3 regions of the Actinomadura sp. NPDC023710 genome follow, and region 1 is predicted to be linked to each of the others. Evidence: riboswitches for the same ligand, from Rfam matches in the RefSeq annotation. Region 1 holds a riboswitch; each other region holds the start of a gene.

Region 1 (3,336 bases):
CGGTGCCGCACGACGCCGACATGCCCGCCGCCTTGCCGGGCAGCCACTCAAGGTTGCCGTGCTTGCCGACGTGGACGATCGCGTGCGCGCCGAACTCGTCCGACAGCCACCGGTACGCCGCCAGGTAGTGGTGGCTCGGCGGCAGGTCGGGGTCGTGGTAGATCGCGATGGGGTTCTGCCCGAAGCCGCGCGGCGGCTGCACCATGACGACGAGGTTGCCCGCGCGGAGCGCGGCGAGGACGATGTCGCCGTCCTGGACGAACAACTCCCCCGGCGGCGGGCCCCAGTGCCGCTCCATCCCCTCGCGCAGATCGGCGGGCAGGGTTCGGTACCAGCGCTCGTAGGACGCGGCGGAGATACGGACGGGGTTGCCGGCGAGCTGCTCCTCGGTGAGCCAGTCCTCGTCCTGGCCGCCCGCCGCGATGAGGGCGTGGACGAGGGCGTCGCCGTCCTGCTCGTCGACGCCGGGAAAGCCCTCCCCCAGGTCGTACCCGGCGTCCCGGAGCCGGGCCAGCAGCCGGACGGTGCTCGCCGGGGTGTCGAGGCCGACGGCGTTCCCGACGCGGGCGTGCTTGGTCGGGTAGGCCGACAGCATCACGACGAGGCGGCGCCCGGCGGCCGGGGTGTGGCGGAGCCGGCCGTGCCGGACGGCGATCCCGGCGACCCGCGCGGCCCGTTCGGGGTCGGCGGCGTAGACGGTGAGCCCGTCCCGGCCGACCTCCTTGAACGAGAACGGGACGGTGATGATCCGCCCGTCGAACTCGGGGATCGCGACCTGCGACGCCGCGTCCAGCGGGGACAGCCCTTCGTCGCCGCCCTCCCAGTCGGACCGGCTCGTGGTGAGGCAGAGGCCCTGCAGGATCGGGACATCCAGCGCGGCGAGGGCGCCCACGTCCCACGCCTCGTCGTCGCCGCCCGCCCCGGCCGTCGCGGGCCGTGACCCGCCCGCCGCGAGCACGGTCACCACCAGCGCGTCCGCCTGGCGCAGGGTGTCCAGCAGCTCGGGCTCGGCGGTGCGCAGCGACGAGCAGAACACCGGCATGGCGCGCCCGCCCGCGTCCTCCACGGCCGCGCAGAGCGCCTCGACGAACGCGGTGTTGCCCGCCACGTGGTGGGCGCGGTAGTAGAGCACGCCGACCACGGGCCCGTCGCCGTCGCGGGCGGCCCGGTCGAGCCGTCCCCAGGTCGGCGTCGGGGCCGGCGGCGCGAAGCCGCGCCCGGTCAGCAGCACGGTGTCGGACAGGAACGCGTGCAGCTCGGCGAGGTTGGCGGGTCCGCCGTGCGCGAGGTAGGCGTGCGCCTCGGCGCACACCCCGCCGCTGACCGTGGACAGCTCCATCAGCTCGGCGTCGGGGGCCTGCTCGCCGCCGAGGACGACGACCGGCCGGGGGCCCGCGAGCAGCGCGTCGAGACCGTCCTCCCAGGCGCGCCGCCCGCCGAGCAGCCGCACCACGACGAGGTCGGCGCCCTCGGTCAGCTCGGGCAGGTCGGCGGCGGTGAGCCGCGCCGGGTTGCCGAGCCGGTAGGCGGCGCCGGAAGCGCGGGCGCTCAGCAGGTCGGTGTCGGACGTCGACAGCAACAGGACCGTGCGGCTGTGCTCGGGCACGGCGCATCCTCCCCCTGGGGTCCTCGCCCCGGTCGCGGGTGTCGCGACGGCAGGAGTCTCCTGGCTCCCGGATCGATGCTCGCCCCGGCCTTCCCGTCCCTGCGGACAGTGGCCTACAGCGGGGTTCGCTCCCCGGTCACAGTGGCGGGACCGCGCCGGATTCGCACCGGCTTCCTCCCATTGCCATCGTCTGAGCAGAAGAGTACGGCAGCGCGGTCGCCCTGCAAACTGTGGTTAACATCCTCCCCGTGCCGAATGTCAGAGCCCGTGCCGACGCGTGCCCCGGGGCACTGCGCACCCACGACGCCGCCGACGGGCCGCTGGCGCGCGTCCGCGTCCCTGGCGGCGCGGTGTCCGCCGCGCAGCTCGCGGTGCTCGGCGCCGCCGCCCGCACGCTGGGACGGGACGTGATCGAACTCACGTCCCGCGGCAACCTCCAGGTGCGCGGCGTCCGCGACACCGCGGCCCTCGCGGCCCGGCTGGAGGCCGCCGGGCTGCTGCCGTCGGCGACCCACGAGCGGGTGCGCAACATCGTCGCGTCCCCGCTCGGCGGGCGCGGTCCGCGCGGCGTCATCGCCACGGATCCGCTGGTCAGGGCGCTGGACGAGGGGCTCTGCGCGCGTCCGGGTCTGGCCCGGCTGCCGGGGCGGTTCCTGTTCGCGCTCGACGACGGCACCGGCGACATGGCCGCGCTGGACGCCGACGCGGCCCACACCGCCCGCGGCCTGCGGCTGGCCGGGACGTCCCTCGGACCCGTCCCGGGCGATCCCGTCGCGGCGCTGCTCGCGGCGGCGGAGGCGTTCCTGGAGATCCGGGGCGACGCCTGGAGGCTCGCGGAGGTGCCGGACGGCGCGCGGCTCGTCGCGGAGCGGCTGGGCGCGGCCGTGCGGGAGACGCCGCCGCGCCCCGACCCCGCTCCGCCGCACGCCGGGATCGTCGCGCAGCGGGACGGGCTCGCCGCGCTGGAGGTCGTGCCCCCGCTCGGCCGGCTGTCCGGCGCGCAGGCCGAGGCGCTCGCCGGAGTCGCGCGCGGGGTGCGGGTGACGCCGTGGCGCAGCGTGGTGCTGGTGGACCTGGACCGGGACGGGGCGCGCCGTGCGGCCGCGGCGCTTGCGGCGGCGGGCTTCGCGACCGATCCCGCGTCGCCGTGGGTGGGCGTGACGGCCTGCACCGGCAGCCCCGGGTGCGCCAAGTCGCGCGGCGACGTGCAGGACGAGGCGCGGCGCTTCGTGGACGGCCTGGCCCGCGCGCCGGAGACCCCCGTCCACTGGACGGGATGCGAGCGGCGCTGCGGGATGCCCCGCGGCCCGGTCGTGCTGAGGACGGCGGAGGGACGGCAGTGACCGATTACGTCCGGGACGGCGCCGAGATCTACCGGCGGTCGTTCGCGACGATCCGCGCGGAGGCCGACCTGTCGGGACTGCCGGACGACGTGGCGCGGGTCGCGGTCCGCATGATCCATGCCTGCGGCATGACCGACCTCGTCGAGGATCTCGCCTGGTCGCCGGGGGTGGTGGCGCGGGCGCGGGCGGCGCTGCTGGCCGGCGCGCCGGTGCTGTGCGACGCGCGGATGGTCGCGTCCGGCGTGACCCGCGCGCGGCTGCCCGCCGGCAACGAGGTCGTGTGCGCCCTGGGCGACCCGGGCGTGCCCGAGCTGGCCGAGCGGCTCGGCACCACGCGCAGCGCGGCGGCGCTGGAGCTGTGGCGCGACCGGCTCGGCGGCGCGGTCG
Region 2 (3,336 bases), on a different contig from region 1:
AGGCGGGCAGCGGGCCGTGGGCGGCGGCGAGGTCGGCCGACGCGTTGTAGGCGGCCAGCGCGATCTCCTCGGCGACGCGGGTCGACAGCTCGCGCGCCTCGTCGGAGTCGAACGGCAGGCGCAGCGTGAAGAACACGTCCGCGAGGCCCATCACGCCCAGCCCGACCGGGCGCCACTTGCGGTTGGCCGTCTCCGCCTCGGGCGTGGGGTAGAAGCCCCGGTCGATGGTGCGGTCCAGGAACCGGACCGCGGTGCGGACCGTCGACCGGAGCCGCTCCCAGTCGACGCCGGACGGCCCCACGTGCGCGGCCAGGTTCACCGATCCGAGATTGCAGACGGCCGCCTCGCCGTCGCCCGTCACCTCCAGGATCTCCGTGCAGAGGTTGGACAGGTGGACGACCTTGCCCGGCTCGGCGGTCTGGTTGCAGGCGCGGTTGGCGGCGTCCTTGAACGTCATCCAGCCGTTGCCCGTCTCGGCGAGCGTCCGCATCATGCGTCCGTACAGCTTGCGGGCCGGGACCTGGCGGACGAACCGTCCCTCCCGCTCCGCCGCCCGGTAGGCCGCGTCGAACTCGTCGCCCCACAGGTCGACCAGCTCGGGGACCTCCTTGGGGTCGAACAGCGACCACGCCGCGTCGGCCTCGACGCGGCGCATGAACTCGTCCGGGATCCAGTTGGCCAGGTTGAGGTTGTGGGCGCGGCGCGCGTCCTCGCCGGTGTTGTCGCGCAGCTCCAGGAACTCCTCGACGTCGGCGTGCCACGGCTCCAGGTACACGCACGCCGCGCCCTTGCGGCGGCCGCCCTGGTTGACGGCGGCGACGGACGAGTCGAGCGTGCGCAGCCACGGGACGATCCCGTTGGAGTGCCCGTTCGTGCCCCGGATCAGCGAGCCCCGCGACCGCACCCGCGACCAGGAGATGCCGATGCCGCCCGCGTACTTGCTGAGCCGCGCGACCTGGCCGTACCGGTCGTAGATGGACTCCAGCTCGTCGCGCGGCGAGTCGAGCAGGAAGCACGACGAGAGCTGCGGGCGGCGGGCCCCGGAGTTGAAGAGCGTGGGCGAGCTGGGCAGGTACGACAGGGTGCTGAGCAGCGCGTACAGCTCGGCGGCCTCGTCCACGGTCGCGGTGTCGCCCGTGGGGGGTCGGCCCTCCGCACCTTCCGGCCCGACATCGTCGGGGAATTCGCCGGGGAAGACGAGGCCGCAGGCCACCCGGAGGAAGAAGTGCTGCGGCCGTTCCAGGACGAGCCGCGACCGCGGATGCCTGAGCAGGTACCGGTCGTAGACCGTCCGGAGCCCGAAGTACTCGAAGCGGTCGTCGGCCCCGTCGTCGATGAGCGCGTCGAGGGCCACCGCGTTGGCGGCGACGAAGGCGGCCAGGTCGTCCGCCAGGAGGCCCTCCCGGTGCGCGGCGGCGACGGACCCGGCGAACGTCCGGACGCCGGCGGCCGCGGCCTCGTCCCGGATCCGGCCGCCGAGCAGCCGCGCCGCGGCCTTGGAGTACCCGGGATCGGCGGGGATGAGCGCGGCGGCCTCCCCGATCGCGAGGTCCCGCAGGGCCGTCGCGTCCAGCCCGTCCGCGGACCGGACCGCGGCCAGCACCCGTCCGGCCTCGGCGCCCGGTACCCCCTCGCAGGCCGCCTCGACCTCGATGGCGATCTCCGCCGGCGGCGCGGCCAGAACCTGTGTCACGTGCATCTCCCCTCGCATGCCGCCTCGCGGAGGCATGCGAACGGCGCGCGGCGGTCGGCCGCGCTCCGTCCCCGGCCCACCCGCGAGGCCTGGACGTGTCGATCCGGGACGGACCCGGAACCCCGATGAGGCCGGTCTCCCGGTCTCGCGTGCGGGCAGGTCTTCGGACTCGCGGGCACCGCCTCTCCCGAGGCGTCCTACTGGCCGTCGCTTCCCGGGCCGCCGGGCCCAGTGCTCGATGACGGCGGTCGTTCCCGCTCACCGCTGCGGGGCAGTCCCGGATTCCCACCGGGTTCCCTCTCACGCCGCCCCCGCCGCGAGCGGCGGGGGCGGACCAGCACGGGACTGAACCCTACATCTAGTCGACGATCAACGCACAACCCCAAGATGTTGGGCGTGTCGGCGGATGTTCGGGGGCGGCTGGGCAGAGCGCGCCGCGGATGGGACGATGGGGGCCGTCATGAGCCCCCATGCGCCGCAGCCGCTGTTCCGGCCCGCCCGCGCGGTGGTGTTCGCCACCGTGTGCGCGACGCTGGCGACCCTCGGGCACGTCCTGGCGGGCGGCGCGGCGGTGCCGGCCTGGGCGGCGCTCACGGGCTTCGGCGCCGTCCTCGGCGTGACGCTGATGCTGGCGGGCCATGAGCGCTCGCTCGCGACGATCCTGGGCGGGCTCCTCGGCGGGCAGTTCGCCCTGCACACGCTGTTCACCGCGGCGGCCGCGTCCCACCACGCGCCCGAGGCGCACGCCGCCATGACGGGCGCCGTGGAACCCGTCGCGGTCCCCGCCGCCCACGGCGGCAACGGCCTGGTGATGACGCTCGCGCACTGCACGGCCGCGCTGGTGGCCGCGTGGTGGCTGCGGCGCGGCGAGCGGGCCGCGTGGTCGCTCGCCCGGCGGATCGCCGCCCTCGCGGACCGTCCGATCCGGCTGCTACTGGCCCTGCTCGCCGTGGAACCGGCCGAGCCTCCGGCCCGCCCCCTCCGGACGGTGCCCGCGGCGGCCGCCGTCACGGCCACCGGACGCGCCCTGCGGCACCAGGTCGTCCGGCGGGGTCCGCCGCGGCGTTCGAGGGCGCTCGCTCACTCCTGAGCCGGAGCGCCGTACGTCACCGGACGCCGGTTCTCGGCGCCCGGCCATTCCCGTACGTCTCGAACGGAGTTCCGCAATGCGCTTCCTTCCGCATGCCCGGCGCGCCGGCGCCGTCGCGTCCCTCGCCTCCCTGTCCGTGATCGGCCTGGCCGCGGCGGCGTCCGCGCACGTCACGGTCAACCCCAGGACCGCCGAGCAGGGCTCGTACTCCAAGGTCTCGTTCCGCGTGCCGAACGAGCGCGACGACGCCTCCACCACCAAGCTCGTGGTGAACCTGCCGACCGACCACCCGCTGTCGTCGGTGTCGGTCCGGCCGCTGCCCGGCTGGACGGTGAAGGTGGACAAGTCGAGGCTGCCGAAGCCGGTGAAGACCGAGGGCGGCGAGCTGACCGAGGCCGTCACGAAGATCACCTGGAGCGGCGGCAAGATCGAGCCGGGCCGGTTCGAGGAGTTCGACGTCTCGATGGGGCCGCTGCCCACCGACACCGACCAGCTCGTGTTCACGGCCGACCAGACGTACTCCGGCGGCGAGGTCGTCAAGTGGGAGGAGCCC
Region 3 (3,336 bases), on a different contig from region 1:
TGGCTGTAGTCGTCCTCGGAGATGCGTCCGGCCCGGCGGTCCGCGCGGACCCTGCGCACCTCCGGAGTCTGGGGGAAGGAGCCGATCGTGGTGGTGGCAAGGTCGGGCAGCCCGAGCGAGGCGCGCTGCGCGGCGAACCGGGTTTCGCGGTCCCCGCGGGAGGAACCGCCGAGCGTGTCCAGGCGAGCCCGGACCTCGTGGTCGATCCCGGCGGTGGACGCCGGAACCTGCGCGGCGGGACCGGCCGCGTCCTCGCCCAGCGCCTCGCCGAGCGCGACGACCTCGCCGACCTTCTGCCGGGCGAACGCCAACCGCCCCCGCACCGCCGGATCGAGCGCGTCCTCGGCGTCCAGGTCGATCGGGACATGCAGCAGTGAGCAGGAGGTGCTCACGACCACCTGGTCGGCCAGACCGAGCAGCGTGGCGCAGGCGGCCTCGGCCCGCTGCCGGTCAGCGCGCCAGATGTTGCGGCCGTCGACCACGCCCGCCACGACGGTCTTGCGCAGCAGCCCGCCCACGGAAGCGAGCACGTCCAGATTGCCGGGACCGGCGACGAAGTCCAGCCCGACGGCCTCCACACGGGAGGACGCAAGGGCGCGCAGCGCTTCGGCTCCGATCGTGCCGAAGTAGGTCGCCACCAGCAGGCGCGGCCGGCTGGAGAGCTCACCGAGGCGCGCGTACGCGCGGGCCAGTGCGGCCACCTCCCCGTCGGTCCGATCGGCCACCAGGGCGGGCTCGTCCAGCTGCACCCATTCGGTGCCCGCCCCCGCCAGCCGCTCCAGCAACTCGGCGTACACCTCCACCAGCCCGTCGAGCAGGTCCAGCGGGCGGAAGCCGGCGGGGGCGTCCGCCGCGGGTTTGGCCAGCAGCAGGTAGGTCAGCGGTCCGACGAGCACGGGCCGCGTCTCGATACCGAGGGCTCTGGCCTCCAGGTACTCCGCGACCGGCTTCGACGTGACCCCTCCGGGCAGTCGGAACCGCATGTCCGGCCCCAGCTCCGGCACGATGTAGTGGTAGTTGGTATCGAACCACTTGGTCATCTCCATCGCCGGGATGTCTTGGACACCGCGCGCCATGGCGAAGTACCGGTCGAGCCCGTCCAGGCCCCGATAGCGCTCGGGCACGGCGTCCACCAGGACGCTGGTGTCCAGCACCTGGTCGTAGAAGGAGAAGGTGTTCGACGGCATTGCGTCCAGACCGGCGTCGCGCAGCCCTGTCCAGACGGCGCCGCGCAGGTCCGCGCCGGCCTTCTCCAGCGCGGCCGCGTCGATGCGTCCCGCCCAGAAGTCTTCGGTGGCGAACTTGAGCTCGCGGCGCGTCCCGATCCGGGGGTAACCGAGGATCGTGGTTTTCATGGCAGCTTCCCTCGCTGAGCCAAAGGCGGCCAGCCGGGGAGGGACGTGCACGGCACGGCGCCGAAAACCGCCTGTGCCGCCCGCCGGCCCTCCCGCGAGGCCGCAGACCACCGCACGCCAGACGGCGCACGGGCGAAGGCAGGTCTTCGGACTCGCGGGCACCGCTCCTACCTGAGTAGGTGCGTCCTACTGGCCGTCGCTTCCCAGGCCCGGCGGCCCAGTGCTCGATGACGGCGGTCGTTCCCGCTCACCGCTGCGGGGCAGTCCCGGATTCCCACCGGGTTCCCTCTTACGACGCCCCTACCACGCAGGCACGGGCGAACCTTCCGCACGTTGAAGTCTAACGGCCGGGATGACGGCATACACAAACCCGCTCGGACCACGTTGAGCCCTGAGAAGCAGTGCGGGCGGGAACGTCCCACCTGAACGCTATGGTGCGTCTTCATGAAGACGAACCACGTCGGCCTTGACGAGAAGATCCACGCGTGAGCCGCTACCGGGGGCCCGCCACCCTGATCGGCAGCAACGGAGCCGAGATCGAGGTCTACGTCGATCTGCGCGCCAAGCAGCGGGAGTGGTCCGGAACCGCGACCATCGGCGACTTCGACGCCAGCGGCGCTCACGACCAGACGCTGAGACTTCCAGACGGCCGCGAAGCACAGGTCACGCTCGGCGGCTCGGCAGTCTGGTCCGACGTCATCACGCTGGTCGGAAGTGGTCCGCCGCCCTTCGCCTGACACAGGCGTCCCATCGACCGGCGGGGCTCGCTTGTGAGCTGCTTGGGACAAGAGAACGGGGCCCGCGCACCTCAGTGCGCGGACCCCATTCCGTGTTGCTGCGCATGCAGGAGTCACTCCTGCGGTGCGATCAGCTGTTCTTCGACCAGGCAAAGAGGAGGCCGGAGAGGCCCGCCATGACCAGAGCGAAGGCGAAGAAACTCCCCCAGGACGGGAAGATGCCCATGGCAGCCTCCCAGACCTCACCGAACCCGATCTTGCCCAGCACGAGCACGACGAGAGCGGCGGCGGTGAACTGGAGGAAGGTGTTCAGGTAGCCGCGCAAAAGCCCGACTCCTTTCATCTGGTTTTTGTCGAGGTGTGGCTCTGATGAGGCACCCCGCAGAACGCTCATAGTGAGACGCCCCTACCTCCTGACCGTCCACGGAGGATCAGAGAAGGCAAGGCGGCCACGACCATTGATGGCCGAAACGATCTCGGGCGCACAGCCGTCGGCATCCGAGTCCGAATCACGGGGCTGAGCTGCGGAGACCTCCGCCCTGCCGATCCGGGAGACATGGGATCGTGGGTGCAGATCCCGGCGTCTCGACAATGTTTACCCGGGTCAGAGCGCTCAGGATCGTTCCAAATTTTTCTTGGACTACTGAGGACATCTCGGCAGTCCGTGGCGGCCAATGCCTACGAACTCACGGCCGGGACACAGACTGCATCACATTGGTCGAGATAAGCACCGCCTTCGTCCAGCGGAGGCGTCGACCGAACAGGAACGCATGGCGGCGAGGGCGTCAACCCGCGCGCCCGAGAAGTGCTCGGTGGTCAGGCGAGCAGGGCGCGGGCGGCGCGGATGACGGCCTGGTCGACGAGGCGGCCGTCGTCGCCGACGAAGACGGCGGAGCCCGAGGCCAGAGCCGCTTCGTAGCGGGCCAGCAGAGAGCGGGCCCGGTCCAGCTCGGCCGGTGTCGGGGTGAAGACCTCCGTGACGACCGGGAGCTGTGCCGGGTGGACGCAGGCGCGGCCGCGGAATCCGAGCCGCTTGAGGCGCAGTGTGGTCGTGCGGAACGTCTCAAGGTCGCGGAACTGGGTGGAGACCGGGCCGAGCGGCGGGGGCAGGCCGGCGGCGGCCGACGCCGCCGTCACCTGGGACCTGGCCCAGAGCAGCTCGGATTCGTCGGGGCCGGGGGTGACGCCGAGGTCGGCGGCCAGGTCGGCCTCGCCGAGCTGGAGGCCGGCGACCCGTGGCGCGG

What was found. Region 1 has a riboswitch for cobalamin ahead of cobN (cobaltochelatase subunit CobN). Riboswitches for the same ligand answer to the same signal wherever they lie in the genome.
Region 2: linked by a shared signal. The riboswitch ahead of AB0H37_RS20655 (ribonucleoside-diphosphate reductase subunit alpha) and the one ahead of cobN (cobaltochelatase subunit CobN) in region 1 are both predicted to bind cobalamin.
Region 3: linked by a shared signal. The riboswitch ahead of metE (5-methyltetrahydropteroyltriglutamate--homocysteine S-methyltransferase) and the one ahead of cobN (cobaltochelatase subunit CobN) in region 1 are both predicted to bind cobalamin.

What each region holds. Positions count from the first base shown of each region.
Region 1 is NZ_JBFAGB010000042.1:57,595-60,930, forward strand. Features, by position in the region: gene cobN (cobaltochelatase subunit CobN) at 1-1,606, opposite strand, end outside; cobalamin riboswitch at 1,660-1,783, opposite strand; gene AB0H37_RS36200 (precorrin-3B synthase) at 1,855-2,949, shown strand; gene AB0H37_RS36205 (precorrin-8X methylmutase) at 2,946-3,336, shown strand, end outside.
Region 2 is NZ_JBFAGB010000016.1:187,380-190,715, forward strand. Features, by position in the region: gene AB0H37_RS20655 (ribonucleoside-diphosphate reductase subunit alpha) at 1-1,693, opposite strand, end outside; cobalamin riboswitch at 1,851-1,994, opposite strand; gene AB0H37_RS20660 (MFS transporter) at 2,154-2,783, shown strand; gene AB0H37_RS20665 (YcnI family protein) at 2,860-3,336, shown strand, end outside.
Region 3 is NZ_JBFAGB010000006.1:11,627-14,962, forward strand. Features, by position in the region: gene metE (5-methyltetrahydropteroyltriglutamate--homocysteine S-methyltransferase) at 1-1,355, opposite strand, end outside; cobalamin riboswitch at 1,475-1,697, opposite strand; gene AB0H37_RS08735 (DUF4873 domain-containing protein) at 1,841-2,092, shown strand; gene AB0H37_RS08740 (hypothetical protein) at 2,223-2,417, opposite strand; gene AB0H37_RS08745 (CoA ester lyase) at 2,909-3,336, opposite strand, start outside.